Linked DNA regions of Saccharobesus litoralis. The protein of the gene in region 2 interacts with the protein of the main gene of each other region in a pairwise test. Links are inferred from orthologs where the notes say so. Each region holds a gene or a part of one and is shown on either strand. Other genes may lie near its edges.

What was found.
Region 1: the proteins of C2869_RS16495 (region 2) and lhgO interact in binary tests that used the Escherichia coli proteins (3 or more experiments, as listed by UniProt). The link is inferred for Saccharobesus litoralis from one-to-one orthologs.

Annotation. Positions count from the first base shown.
Region 1 is NZ_CP026604.1:3,484,680-3,491,231, forward strand. What follows is about bases 2,723-5,522. They hold lhgO (L-2-hydroxyglutarate oxidase), read right to left. Parts: upstream 4,844-5,522; coding sequence 3,602-4,843; downstream 2,723-3,601. Other genes in these bases: C2869_RS12470 (OmpA family protein), read right to left, coding at 2,723-3,367; C2869_RS22995 (hypothetical protein), read left to right, coding at 4,917-5,042; ruvX (Holliday junction resolvase RuvX), read right to left, coding at 5,105-5,522. Outside these bases: C2869_RS12460 (LysE family translocator), read left to right, coding at 1-662; C2869_RS12465 (amino acid aminotransferase), read left to right, coding at 778-1,959; more of C2869_RS12470, read right to left, coding at 2,207-2,722; more of ruvX, read right to left, coding at 5,523-5,539; C2869_RS12485 (YqgE/AlgH family protein), read right to left, coding at 5,579-6,139; C2869_RS12490 (LysR substrate-binding domain-containing protein), read right to left, coding at 6,223-6,552. UniProt on the Escherichia coli protein: Catalyzes the dehydrogenation of L-2-hydroxyglutarate (L2HG) to alpha-ketoglutarate and couples to the respiratory chain by feeding electrons from the reaction into the membrane quinone pool.
Region 2 is NZ_CP026604.1:4,439,901-4,447,724, forward strand. The notes cover bases 2,670-5,339. They hold C2869_RS16495 (peptidylprolyl isomerase), read right to left. Parts: upstream 4,323-5,339; coding sequence 4,017-4,322; downstream 2,670-4,016. Other genes in these bases: C2869_RS16485 (GNAT family N-acetyltransferase), read right to left, coding at 2,670-2,850; C2869_RS16490 (cupin domain-containing protein), read right to left, coding at 2,850-3,998; msrA (peptide-methionine (S)-S-oxide reductase MsrA), read right to left, coding at 4,359-4,895; C2869_RS16505 (DUF3465 domain-containing protein), read right to left, coding at 4,941-5,339. In the rest of the region: C2869_RS16475 (GH1 family beta-glucosidase), read left to right, coding at 1-734; C2869_RS16480 (CvfB family protein), read left to right, coding at 808-1,647; more of C2869_RS16485, read right to left, coding at 2,398-2,669; more of C2869_RS16505, read right to left, coding at 5,340-5,462; C2869_RS16510 (NADAR family protein), read left to right, coding at 5,461-6,009; C2869_RS16515 (YcgN family cysteine cluster protein), read right to left, coding at 6,104-6,604; C2869_RS16520 (fumarylacetoacetate hydrolase family protein), read right to left, coding at 6,608-7,273; C2869_RS16525 (lytic murein transglycosylase), read right to left, coding at 7,273-7,824. UniProt on the Escherichia coli protein: PPIases accelerate the folding of proteins. It prefers amino acid residues with hydrophobic side chains like leucine and phenylalanine in the P1 position of the peptides substrates.

The sequences.
Region 1 (6,552 bases), 960 kb from region 2 along the record:
TATCACCTGGTCCCAGCTTGCTATTGGTTTGTCAGCAAACCTTAGATAACTCGCGCTATCATGGTATTGCCGCCGCTTGGGGCCACGCAACAGGGATAGCTATTTGGGCGTTAGCGAGTGTATTTGGCCTAAGTGCGTTATTGGCCAATTTCCCTTTTTTGTTTAAATTTATTCAACTGTTAGGGGCCATTTTTCTATTTTGGTTAGCTTATGCTTGTTTCTGCCAACGCCAATCACAGACAAGTTCTGTGCTGCAGAGTGACTCTGGCAAACAACAAACCTACATTCGGCCTAATTCGCAACTTAATACCCACCAAAGCCCGCAAACAAGTACCGTAATAAGTTCTCAAACCACCACACAAAGCTCGCTTTTTCAGGCATTGCGTAATGGGTTTTTCATGGCGTTCCTTAACCCTAAATCGGCGGTGTTTTTTACGGCATTATTTTCACAGTTTGTGGCAATAGATAGCTTGAATTGGCTAACAGCGTTTATACTTGTTGCCACCCCTTGGCTGATTGATGGTTTTTGGTTTACTCAGGTTGTATTTACCATAAATAAACTGCGGCAGTGGCTAACGAACAACACAATTAGCGCTAAGCTTAATTATTTAATGGCAAGCTTGTATTGTTTGATTGCTTTTTCCGTTTTACTCACTTGGTAAAAACGATAGGCTAATTATTACGGCTTTGTGATGACAAAATTGCTGCGAAATTATGCATTTTGCTGTATTCTACGCACCGAAAATTTTGAAGCTAATTTGTCGAAGGAATAATAGCATGTTTGAATCATTAGAGATTCTTCCTCCTGATCCACTTCTAGGTATCGCAGCAGCTTGTCGTCAAGATCCTAACCCAAACAAGGTTGACCTTGGCGTTGGTGTTTACAAAACTGAAGATGGTAAAACCCCGATCTTAAAAGCGGTACAGAAAGCGATTGATAATCTAACGGCGAGTGAAGACTCTAAAGTTTATATCGCACCTCAAGGTAATGCAGATTTTCTTTCAGGCATGACTAACTTACTTTTAGGTGAGCAAGGTAATACTGATCGTTTCGTTTCAATTCAAGCTCCAGGCGGTACTGGCTCATTGCGTATCGGTTCAGAGCTAATTGCAAAATCAAACCCTAACGCAACAGTTTGGGCAAGTGATCCGACTTGGGCTAACCATGTGCCATTAATGAAGTCTGCTGGCCTAAATTTAAAAAATTACCCATATTACGATACAGCAAACAGTAAACTTAAAGCCGACGAAATGCTTGAGACTTTCTCTAAGCTAGGTAAAGACGATATTGTCTTACTACATGGCTGTTGTCATAACCCAACAGGTGAAGATTTAACACCTGAGTTATGGACCCAAGTAGCTGATTTAGCGGTTGAACGTGGATTTACGCCTTTTGTTGATATTGCCTATCAAGGTTTTGGTAAAAACTTAGAAGAAGATGTTGCCGGTGTACGTGAAGTTTTCGCTAAAGTACCTGAGATGATTATTGCCTCTTCTTGTTCTAAAAACTTTGGTTTATATCGTGAACGTACAGGCATGATCAGCTTTTTATCTGAAAATGCAGAGAAAACAGAAGCTTGTCGAACTAATGCATTAAGTATTGCTCGCGGTATTTATTCAATGCCACCATCTTATGGTGCGGCGTTAGTTGGTCTAATTTTAAAAGATGCCGAATTAACTAAGTTATGGCACGAAGAGCTTGAAGAAATGTGTTCTCGCATGAATGGCCTACGTACATTGCTAGTTAATAAGTTGAATGAGCGTGGTGTTGAGAAAGACTTCAGCTTTATTGAACGTCAAAACGGTATGTTCTCTTTCTTAGGCATTAATAAAGAGCAAATTGATCGCCTACGTAACGAAGATGCAATCTACATGGCGGGTAGCAGCCGAATCAATATTGCAGGTATTTCGAATACTAATGTTGATTATATCGCGGATGCAGTAGCAAAAGTATTATAGTCTTCTCGCTCAAGTCTTATGGTTCATTGTCAGCGCTTACTCACCCCAATCACATAGTAGAGCATATGCTCATGGGGTTTCGAAGCTTGACAGCTTCCCCTAAAACTTGATCGCTTTGACTATATAAGCTTTCATTGTCTTATATTAACTCATAAAAAAAGCGCCAATAGGCGCTTTTTTTGTGTCTGTTTTAAACTCAAGCGGCTTGTACCACTTGAGTTTATTACTTTATCTTAGCTCTGGACTATTACTTAATTACAGCAACAACGCGACGGTTTTTAGCGCGACCTGCTGCAACCATGTTGTCAGCGATAGGTTGCTTTTCACCGTAGCCTTTGGCCACAATTTTAGCTGCATTCACTTTGAAGTTTTTCTCGATATAGTCAACAACCGCTTGTGCACGTTTTTCTGACAATTTTTGGTTGTAAGCAGCTGAACCAATTGAATCAGTGTGACCTTGAATTTCGACATCAGCGTCTGGGTAACGCTTCATGTATTTAGCAACACTAGCTAGTTCATCATGGTATTTGCTGTCAATTGCTAAGCTGTTGTTAGCAAACTGAATGTTTAAGTTAACGTTAATGACTTCTTCTAGTTGTACACGACAACCCATGCTGTCAACTTTGGCGCCGCGCGGTGTGTTTACACAGCGGTCTTTGCTGTTAACAACACCATCGTTATCGCTGTCTAATTCACAACCACGGCTATCAACGCTTATGTTAGCGGCAGTGTTAGGACACATATCTTTCGCATCGATAATGCCGTCGTTATCACCGTCTTTAACCATAGGCGCAACTTCAGTTTTTGCTTTTGGCGCAATTGCACGCTTAGGCTCTGGTGCTTTTTCAGCTTTCTTTTTAGCAACAGGTTTGCTTGATGCTTTTGATTGTCCGCCAAACGAATACTTTAAGCCAATGCCTGGAACAAAGTCCATTTCACCGTCGTCAAAGCTGTATAGCGCATCAACAAAAACGCGTACAGCTAGGTTGTTATCTAGGTATTTATCGTAACCAATACCTGCGCGTAGCGCTTCTTCACTACCTGCAGGCCAGCCACCAAAGTTGTATTTGGCTAAACCTACGCGGGCGTTAATACCGTCGTTTAACGCGCCTTTATAGCTGTGAATGGCCAACAATGAAGCAATATCAAATTCGGTTGAACCTTTAGCATGCGGTACGTCTGCTTCTGAATAAATGTAGTTTAGCTCGGCAGCCCATTTTTCAGTAAATTGAAAGCCGACTGCGCCCCAAGGTGTGATGGGATCTTCCATGTTACGGTCGCCATCAAAAATAACGCCAGCACCACCACCAGAGACATAAACTTTTTCGGTAATAGCATGACCATCTGCAAACGCGTAATTTGCTAAAATGGCTGAAGAAATAAGCGCAGTTGAAAGTAATTTTTTCATTAGATGTTCCTGTAATTTCGTTATTAAATCCGCTTTTAACACTCAGGGACAGGCGATTGGATTATTAGACGCCAAAATCCCTATTACAGCTTGGTTAATTTTTTATGTGGATCCGAGTTATCGGTAAGTATTTGCCGATCCAGCTGGCAAATACTTATGCTTATAAGTTTATCAGAGCTTATGTTAAACCCTTAATACATCAAGCTTTTTTGCTTAGAATGAATTAAACAATGCTTATTCACTTTGTTTAAGTTCTTGCGTATTTTGGATTAGTTTATTGAGCTCACTAATAATATGTCGGCCAATAGGCATGCTTGAGGTAGCCGCCGGTGATGGTGCGTTACAAACATGTAAAGTGCGCTGTGTATTTTTAAATAGAAAGTCGTGAATAAGTTGACCATCTTGGCTAACGGCTTGCGCGCGGATGCCAGTTGGATAAGGCAATAAGTCATCTTTGTTAATGGACGGGCAATATTTTTTCACTTGTTTTAGATATAACACTTTAAACCAAGTATTCATTAGCTCACTATAAGCGCTGCGATAGTAACGGCCTAGCACTTTCCAGAAGCCTTTAAAGCCAATAATTTGTTTGGTATCTTGCCAACTAAAGTTGAATTTTTTGTAACCTTCACGCTTCCAGCCTAATACTGCATTTGGCCCGACTGTCACGGTTCCGTCTATCATCCTTGTTAAGTGGATGCCAAGAAAAGGCAAATCTGGATCCGGCACTGGGTATATCAAGTGTTTTACAACTTGATTGTGTTTATTGTCGAGTCGATAGTATTCACCTCTAAAGGGAACGATTTGGAAATCTAATTCTAGTCCTGCCATTTGTGCTAATCGATCCGCCATTACACCAGCACAACAAATTAAATAGCGTGTTTTAAATCGTCCTTGACTGGTAAACACTTCTACGCAATCGCTAAGTTCATTGATGTTTTGTACTTTGCAATCTAGCCAATATTCGCCGCCCCATTCAACAAAATCTTCCATCATGGCTTGCGTGACTAATGTGTAATCCACAATAGCCGTGTCAGTGATTAGTAGAGCCGCTAAACCTGTAATATTGGGCTCTCGGACCGCTAATTCTTCTGACTCTAGCCATTGGTAGGCTAATTGATTTTTTTGACAACGCTCAGCCAAGGCTTTTAAACGGACTAGTTCTAATGAATTAGTGGCAACAATCAGCTTTCCGCATTGATTAAAAGGAATATCGTGCTGATGACAAAATTGCTTGATGTCTGCCGAGCCTTGTTTACAAAATTGCGCCTTCAAGCTGCCGGGCTGGTAATAAACACCAGCATGGATCACGCCGCTGTTGCGGCCCGTTTGATGTTTTGCTAAGGCGGGTTCTTTTTCTAGCAAAAGTATTTTTAGTTTTGGCTGCTGTTGTTTTAATTGTAATGCGGTGGCTGCGCCTACTATTCCGCCACCTACAATGATAACGTCAGCGTCAAATAAATGGTTGTCTGGCATACAGTTTAACTCGTTATCCCTACGGTGTTTTTCTCTTCTCGTTGAGGTTTTGACTACAGGTTTTACGTTCCAAATGAAACCGATGGTATTGTATCTTGAGCGTGCTAATCAGTTAACTCTACAAGTATGTCAAAATAGTGACAATGTAAATGGCTTAGCTTGTCGCAATAACTATTTTGAACAAAACCATTTTTATTAAAACAATACTGAACAAAATAGTGGAATCAAAAGGTTAAAATCTAAGCGAGAAGACCATTGTAATTAGTACTGGTTTTCAAACCATGATTCAAGGATTAATTTTGCTGATAAAGCATCCACTTTATCTTTTTGTAAATTACGGTAGCCTCCTTGATCAAAAAGTTGCGCTTTAGCGTCCACGGTTGTTAAGCGTTCATCCCAAGTGTCGACAGGAAAGCCAAAACGGCCATGTAAACGATTCGCAAATTTTTTCGCTCTATGAGTGAGCTCTTGCTCGGTGCCATCCATGTTTAATGGTAACCCCACTAATAATAGGTCTGGTCGCCACTCATTAATTATTTTGCCTAGCTCTTGCCAATCAGGAATGCCGTCGCGTGCTTTTATACTTTGTAATGGATTAGCCGTACCCGTAATTTCTTGGCCTGTGGCGATCCCGATACTTTTTACGCCAAAGTCGAACGCCATGATCAGACGTTGGCCTTGTTTGTCATTGGACATGTGAAAATGAAAAATAGTCTATTTAAGTGAATTATACGCTTAGGCGTGGCCTACGTCGCTAGATATTTGCCATGGATTGAAGCCTAACTTTTCGGTGGCGGCTTCCCAACGTTTGTGAATGGGTTGTTTAAAAATGATGTCGCTGTCAGCTTCTATCGTTAACCATGAGTTTTCTTGTAGTTCTTTTTCTAACTGGCCAGCTGACCAGCCAGCGTAACCGAGCGTAATGAGATAATCTTGTGGGCCTAAATCAGCGCCTATCGCTTGTAAAATATCTTTTGAGGTGGTTAGACTTAATTCTTTCGATATATTGATTGAGCTTGCCCATTCATTTTCAGCTTCGCTTCTATGCAAAACAAAGCCGCGCTCAGTACCTACTGGTCCACCGGCATAGACAGGGGTGTCGGTTAAATTATCAGCACTAACATCAATTTTTATTTGTTTGAGCAGTGAATCGAGTTTGATATCAACAGGTTGGTTAATGACTAATCCCATTGCGCCTTCATCATTATGCTCACAAATATAGGTAACCGTTTTAGAAAAATACGGATCTTTCATGGTGGGCATGGCGATAATAAAATGGTTCTCGAGGTTCTGCATAAGCAAAATTAGATATTAGTTGTGTAATGATTATAGGCTTGATTTTCTCAGAACAAAAACCTTTATTTGTTAATTAGCCGCTGTTATTCGCTACTTGTCGAGAGGGTAACCTGAGGTAAGTTTTCGACACTGGTTTGCCGGCTAATCTCAAAAAATGATTGAATATAGCCTTTTGACTTATCGCGGCGTTTTATCGCAGCAAACAACTCACTTTGCACACCGTCTTTACCTAACGACGCCGTTGCGATCAAATTTTGACTTTCGTATTCGTGCACAGCCCAATTGGGCAATACTGCCACGCCCATGTCAGCGGTGACCATTTGCAATATCATTAACGTTTGGTCGACTTTTTTAACTGATTTAGGTTGAGTGTTAACAGGATTAAGAAAGTGCTTAAACACATCTAATCTATT
Region 2 (7,824 bases):
CCGCGCATCCCACATCTCAAGTCGGGGTTACCTTAGATTTACGCCCAATCTATCCCTTATCGTCAGCGCAAACCGATAAAGATGCCGTTCACTTTGCCGATTTAACCATGCGGCGTATGCTGCTTGATCCCATTCTTAAAGGGTATTACCCACAAGAACATTTAGACCGTGCTTGGATGTTTATGCCTAACTATAGCCCACAAGAGTTAGCCGATATTCATGCCCCTATCGACTTTATTGGCGTAAATAACTATTCACGCGATATTGTCTCTTACTCACCTTGGTTTTTAGGCCACAATTTCATGCCGAGTTATACCGTACATGCCCCCGAACAAGAATATGAAGAAAACGGCAAGCAATACACCGCCATGGGCTGGGAGATATACCCAGATTCATTATATGAAATTTTGATGTTACTAAAGGACGAGTACAACAACCCCAAAGTATATATTACTGAGAATGGCGCGGCATTTAATGACGTGCTCAGTCGTGGTCGAGTTCACGACACCAAACGAGTGGATTTTTATCAAAGATATATGCAATCACTCTCTAAAGCGATTGATCAAGGAAGCAACTGTGCGGGTTATTTTGCTTGGTCATTTTTAGATAACTTTGAATGGCACGAGGGCTATAAAAAACGTTTTGGTATTGTTCATGTCGATTACGCTAACCAAAAACGTACAATAAAAGACAGTGGGTATTGGTTTAGGGATCTACAAGCGAGTCGACGCTAGCGGTTAATTTAAACAAGCCTTTTTTTGCCAATTAGGTACAATAGCGCCTCTTAACAAACTAGGTAGGTTTTTCATGGCAAAGATAGGTGTTTTTAATACGCTAAAAGCAATTCGCCAAGTCGAATTTGGATTCTTTTTGGATGGTGGAGATGAAGGCGACATATTGCTTCCCAATCGCTATGTACCGAAAGATCTGCAAATTGACGATGAAATTGAAGTTTTTCTTTACCTAGATTCAGAAGACCGTGTAGTGGCGACAACACAAAAGCCTCTCGCTAAGCTCAAAGAGTGTGCCTATTTAGAGTGTGTTGATGTAAACAAAATAGGCGCCTTTTTGAATTGGGGTTTAGCCAAAGACTTAATGGTGCCTTATAGCGAGCAAAAAAAACGCATGGAGCCAGGCCAACGCTATCTTGTGTACTTGTACCTAGACAAGGTTGACCAACGCATTACCGCCACCGCCAAAGTCAATAAATACCTGACAGACTCTGGTGCAAGTTTAAAAGCCAACCAAGAAGTTGATTTATTGGTCGGTGAAAAAACGGATTTAGGTTACAAATGTGTCGTGAATAACTTCTGCTGGGGTATGATCTTTTACTCTGATGCAAAAGACAAAAATCTACGTCTTGGCCAAAAACTAAAGGCCTATGTTAAACGCGTTCGTGAAGATGGCCGAGTTGACTTAAGCTTTAATAAACACGGCTTTGAGTCATTAGGTCCACTAGCTGAAAAGATTTTAGCCATTCTCAAGGATAACAAGGGCTATATGGCTATTTCAGATAAGAGTTCGCCAGAGTTGATTAAAAAAGTATTTGGTTGCAGCAAACGTGAATTTAAAATGGCGATCGGCAGTTTATACAAAAACCGCCAGATCTTGTTAGATAAGCAATCTATCCGTTTAGCTGATAAGTAACCTACACCGCCCCCGCTCGCTCAGATTTTGCACTTCAATGTCTGAGCGGGAAGACTAGATCAAGTTAAAAGGAACTATTCAGTGTCTGAAACCGCGAGCAACTAGCCATCTATCAGTGACAACATATAAAAGTTGTTGCAAGACGAGATTTGGCTTCCAAGCCCCTACTTTTGGTAGTCTTGCTTTGGGTGTTTTGCTAGCATACTCACTAGCATAAATGCTCATCTACAGGGTTCGGTTTGCAGGCTTGTAGGCGAGACTTTAGTCTTGCTCTTTTGGGTTAGGTTTGCAGGCTCAGCAAGCATAAATGCTCGCCTACAGGGTTAGGTTTGCAGGCTTGTAGGCGAGACTTTAGTCTTGCTCTTTAGGGTTAGGTTTACAGGCTCAGCAAGCATAAATGCTCGCCTACAGGGTTAGGTTTTCAGGCTTGTAGGCGAGACTTTAGTCTTGCTCTTTTGGGTTAGGTTTGCAGGCTCAGCAAGCATAAATGCTCGCCTACAGGGTTAGGTTTTCAGGCTTGTAGGCGAGACTTTAGTCTTGCTCTTTTGGGTTAGGTTTGCAGGCTCAGTAAGCATAAATGCTCGCCTACAGGGTTAGGTTTGCAGGCTCACAAGCATAAATGTTCTACAAAAAATTTGTTTTTTGAAAGCTATTTTTCCACAAATAGTCGTTGAATGACCTTCAGCGAAGATATGAAACAACCTCTGGCTTATCAATTTCGTTACGCTGAATAAATCGTTTCAATAATCACTAATGCAACCAATCCCAACTCACGGGTTGAAAACGGTTAACCGGACAAGATAGTTTTTGTCTGGGTACGCCCGCTTCCATAAAAACACGGCCGCTACATTGAAAACCACCTTTGCGGCAGCTCTCAACATGGGCAATATCGGCACAAATAGTCAAAACATCAAAGTTTTTACGCTGAGCTATTTCCGCTAACGCTTTAAATACCTCATCCGCCGCGTTGGTTTTACGGCGAGAAGCTATCACCGCTACTCGGCTTAAATAACCGTCAGGGCATAATCGTCCGGTGGCAACGGGTAACTCGTCATCGTACAGTACGACGTGGTCCGATACCGAGTCTACCTCATCAAATTCAACCGCTCTGGGTATCCGCCATTCGTAAACGAATACCGTACTACGAATGTCTTTAATTACTTTGGCTATTTGCTGCCAGCTAGAATGTTCAATCCGCGTCATTAGTCATTCAAAGTGTATAAAAAACCTTGATTGACCAGTCTAGTTAAAAGATCGAGATTTTCTCGCTTGGTTTGGAACTTTTTTAACTGGTCGGATGAGTATAGATTTTGACCCGTAATCAGTTGTATTAAATCCTGAGAAACCCCATCAATATTGAGCTTTTCACCATTGACATATAAACTATCGGCAACTACCAGTGTTCTTAATCCCCCTAGTTTTCGCCATTGTTCATCCATATCCAACATACTTTGTATGTCATCAATTTGATAATGCGGTTCAGGTTGATGAATATCCAAATCATGTTTTGCCGTACTGAGGTACTCACCTAACCATAAATTGAACTTTTCATCATCTTCAATACAGGCTTGCATCAGTTGTTTGATCGCAGCTTTATCCGCTGAACTCACTTGACCTCGGTTTTTCTCATCAACGGCAATCAAGTTTGGATCAGCATAACGTTGTTTAAAACATTCTTCGGCTAATGCAAAATCGGCAAATGATGAAATAAAGTCTTGTTGATTGGGCGCGCGAAAACCAACCGAGTAATTAAGCGCATTCTCGATGGCGTAACCTTCATGTGGACACCCAGGTGGAATATATAATACATCACCAGGTTCGAGTATTTGATCAATACAAGCTTCAAATCCTTCCACTTGCAATAGATCAGGGTGAGGGATTTTGTCTTGCACAGTCTGACGCTCTCCCACTCGCCAGTGGCGTTTGCCCATTCCCTGAATAATAAACACGTCATACTGATCTAAATGTGGCCCTACTCCACCATTTGGCGTGGAAAAACTCACCATTAAATCATCAATTCGCCAATTAGGTATAAAGCGAAACGCATCAACTAAATCAGCGCCTTCTTGCCACCAATGATCAACAGCTTGAACAAGTAAGGTCCAGCCCTGCTCACCAAATTCGCTGTAATCTTCAAATGGCCCATGTTCAACGTGCCAGCTTTCGCTTTTTTCCGTTATCTGCCGCGCGATAACGCGTGATTCGATTTCTTGCTCTGCTGCCAACCCTGCTAACTCGTCAGGCTCAATGGGATCTTGAAAATCAGTAAACAAACCTTTCAACAATACGGGTTTCTTTTGCCAATATTCGGTTAAAAATGCTTGTCGGTCAAAATGTGAGAGTTGATACATATTTGTACTCACCTACCCTTAACTACGATATAAAACTTTAATAATGTGATAGCCAAATTTGGTTTTAATAGGGCCTACGGGTTTGAGTAACTCAGCTTCAAAAACCGCTTTTTCAAACGGCTTAACCATTACGCCCCGACTAAACTCGCCAAGGTGACCACCTTTTTTCGCGGTGGGGCAATTAGAGTAACGACGGGCTAAATTACCAAAGTCTTCACCTTTGTCAGCTTTTTGTTTGATCTCGTGAGCCAGTTTTTCATTACGAGTTAATATATGTAGGGCTGCGGCTTTAGTGTCTTTACCGAGCTGTCGACGCATTCTCATGTTGATTTGTTTCTCAATTATAATGGGGTTAACAAACTAGCTTTTTAGGGCGTATTCGTAGCGTTGTCTAAATTTGCTTAATTTTGGCGCAATCACCAAAGCACAATACGGCTCTTGTTGATGGCCAACAAAATAATGCTGATGATAATCTTCAGCTGGATAAAAAGGTTGAATGGCGGCCAATTCAGTAACGATAGGATCAAAAAACACATCACCAAGTTCAAATTCACTGATAGCTTGCTCTGCTAAACGCTTTTGCTTGTCATCATGATAAAAAATCACCGACCTATACTGACGACCAACGTCATTGCCTTGGCGATTTAATTGTGTTGGATCATGCAAACTAAAAAAGAAAGTCAGCAAGGCTTGAAAGCTGGTCTGCGTATCATCAAAAGTCACTTGCACAACCTCGGCATGTTCAGTTAAGCCTGAACAAACCGCTTTATAATTAGCCGTTTGTTCACTGCCGCCACAGTATCCTGAAATTGCACTTTCAACCCCTTTGATGGCGTTAAATGCAGCTTCAATACACCAAAAACACCCACCGCCGAACGTCGCTATTTGTTGTGCCATGTCTTAAATCCAATCTCTAATTTAGTCATTATTATAGCAAAGCGTTTATTGATAAATCTTGCCTTTATGCAACAACCAGCCTCCAATATGTTTACCTTTAGGATCGTGATGGGTCCAGTGGATGACTCCACCTTTTTTGTTCCATTCATAAACCCCGTAAAACGTCACGTCATCACCGACTTTCAACTGATTTAGGCGTGGGGCTAAATCAATATTGTGGGCGATTAATAAAGTTTGTTTAGTCGTTAATTGCACAATAAAACGTTGATGCTGACTGCCTTTAACATCATCTTTTAAAAGTCGAATAACCACGCCCTGCCCTTTGATCTGTAATTTTTTTGCTCGCTCTAAAAAGGCTTGCTGTAAGGCTTTGTCAGCTAACTGAACTTGACTATCGCTTAATACCGTAACGAGTTGCTTAGCTGACTGAGATTTAAATATATCAATTTGCGCATAACCAAGCGGAATAAAACACAATTGAATTAACAAAAAGAATTGAAAAAAGACTCGCGAAAACGGCCAACATCTCAAGTATGTAAAGGCGTAGCTAAGCGATGAAACAGGCATGCAGACATCCATTAAGCTTATTGTTATGATGAGCGCCATATTACCCTATTCAACCCTACGACAAAACATGCCACTATTTGCTCACGTAAATGAAAATGCCCACTTTTTCTCCATGAATGACGCTGCACATGACTGGAGCCGCACTTCAAACCACGCATTTGAATTGGAAGGTGTAAACTGGCCAAGCGTCGAACATTATTATCAAGCCATGCGCTTTAGCGATGAAAGCTACCGTGAACAAATACGCCAAGCCGATTTAAAACAAGCCATTAAACTCGGTAAAGCTTGGTTTAAGAAAAAGCGCAGCGATTGGAAAAAAGTCGAAACTGTCGTGATGACTCGCGCCCTGTATACTAAATTTAAAACCCACCCTGAGCTGAGTGATTCATTACTGGCAACGGGTGAAGAAAAATTGATTGAATCAAGCTTGTATGATCATTTTTGGGGGTGCGGCCGCGACCAAAGAGGCGACAATCACTATGGCCAGGTTTTAATGAATATTCGCGCTAAACTGCGCCAAGAAATAACGCCAAATACGCCAGAATAAACCCCAGCGTTATCAATAATTACCTATCAATAAGCGCAGGGATAAAGATTGAGCAACAAAAATCAATTTGGACTCATTCAGCTAATCCATTCACCTAATCCAATTCCTTCAACGGCCAAGTCACAATTCTGTCTTCAAAGTCTTCCATATCAATTTGATTGTCTTTAATCGTTTTACCGCGAATTGACATGCCAGCCTTGTGCATGGCAGTTTTTTTACCTTTATTTAATAGCGGGTGCCAGCTCGGAATATCTTTGCCCTCTTGTAAGCGACGATAGGTACAGCTGGGCGGCATATAAAAAACGTCTTTCAAATTATCCTTGGTTAATTTGACGCAATCTGGCACTAACTTTTGCCGTTTGCTGTAACAAGTACACACACAGGTTTTGTCGTTTATATATTGGCAAACAATATCTGTATAGGCCAATTGCTCGTCTTGATGGATCACTTCGGTCGTCTGCATGTCATCCGTTTCAGCGTCATCAATAAACTTATGTAAACAGCATTTGCCACATCCGTCACACAGGGCTTCCCATTCTTCATCGTTCATTTGCTCTAACGATTTGTGTTGCCAAAAATTAGGATCTAACGCCATCGACTACTCTACCTGTGTTACAAACTGATATTGCTCAGCTAAGGTGACAATCAGTTGATCACCACTATGCAAAGCCCCCACTCCCGCCGGCGTGCCTGTAATAACAACGTCACCCGGCAACAAGGTAAATTGTTGTGATATTTCAGCAATTAAATTAACAATACTGCGGATCATATGGCTGGTGTTACCTTGTTGGCGAATTTCACCATTCACTTCAAGGGCAATTGAGCAAGCTTGTGGATCGACAAAATCTTGTTTGGCAATAAAAGTTGATAAAGGACAAGAGCCATCAAACGATTTCGCGCGCTCCCATGGTTTACCCATCTTTTTCGCCTTTGCTTGTACATCACGCAAAGTTAGGTCTTGAGCGATGCCATAACCCCATATGGCTTGTGGCACTTGTGAGGCTTCAACTTTGCTTAATGGCGCTTGAATTAATACTGCTAATTCAGTCTCGTTATGACATTGGCCTAAATTTTTAGGAGTTGTAAAAGACGGCGATAAAGGCACGATCGCAGTATTAGGCTTCATGAATAACATGGCCTGTTCTGGGTCCACGTTACTGTTCATTTCCGCGATATGGTCTGCATAGTTTTGACCCACACAAACCACTTTACCAACAGGCAAATCAATGGATTTACCATCAAATGTTTGATGCTTGTATAACATTAGTTCACTTTTGGGTAAGCAATGCGATCAGACAAATAGCCAACCGTTGTCACAAAATAATAAGAACGGTTCCAATGCATCAGTACTTTGTAGTTGTCGTAGGCCAAATAGATACGGCCTTTTTCACCATCAGGGATCATCATTGCCGCTTTAATATCCACTTTAGGTAAGTCGCTTCCATCTGCGCGACGCACACCTAATGCTTGCCACTGGGCTAAGGTTTTTTCTGTTTTATTCCATTGCTCTAACCAATGGCTGCGACCGCGGGTTTTTTGTGGCACTGCATGTTCAAAATCAAACCCGCTTGGTACTTTAACCTGACGTCCCCAAGTTAAATCGTCATTCCAGCCTTCATTGGCAAGGTAATTTGCGGCACTGGCAAATACGTCTCCCATATTGCCCCAAACATCTTTTATGCCATCGCCATCATAATCAACCGCGTACGCTTTAAACGAACTTGGCATAAACTGCACTTGTCCCATGGCACCTGCCCATGAGCCTTTAAGCTTCTCATAGGGTACTTTTTCATATTGCAAAATATCGAGTGCATT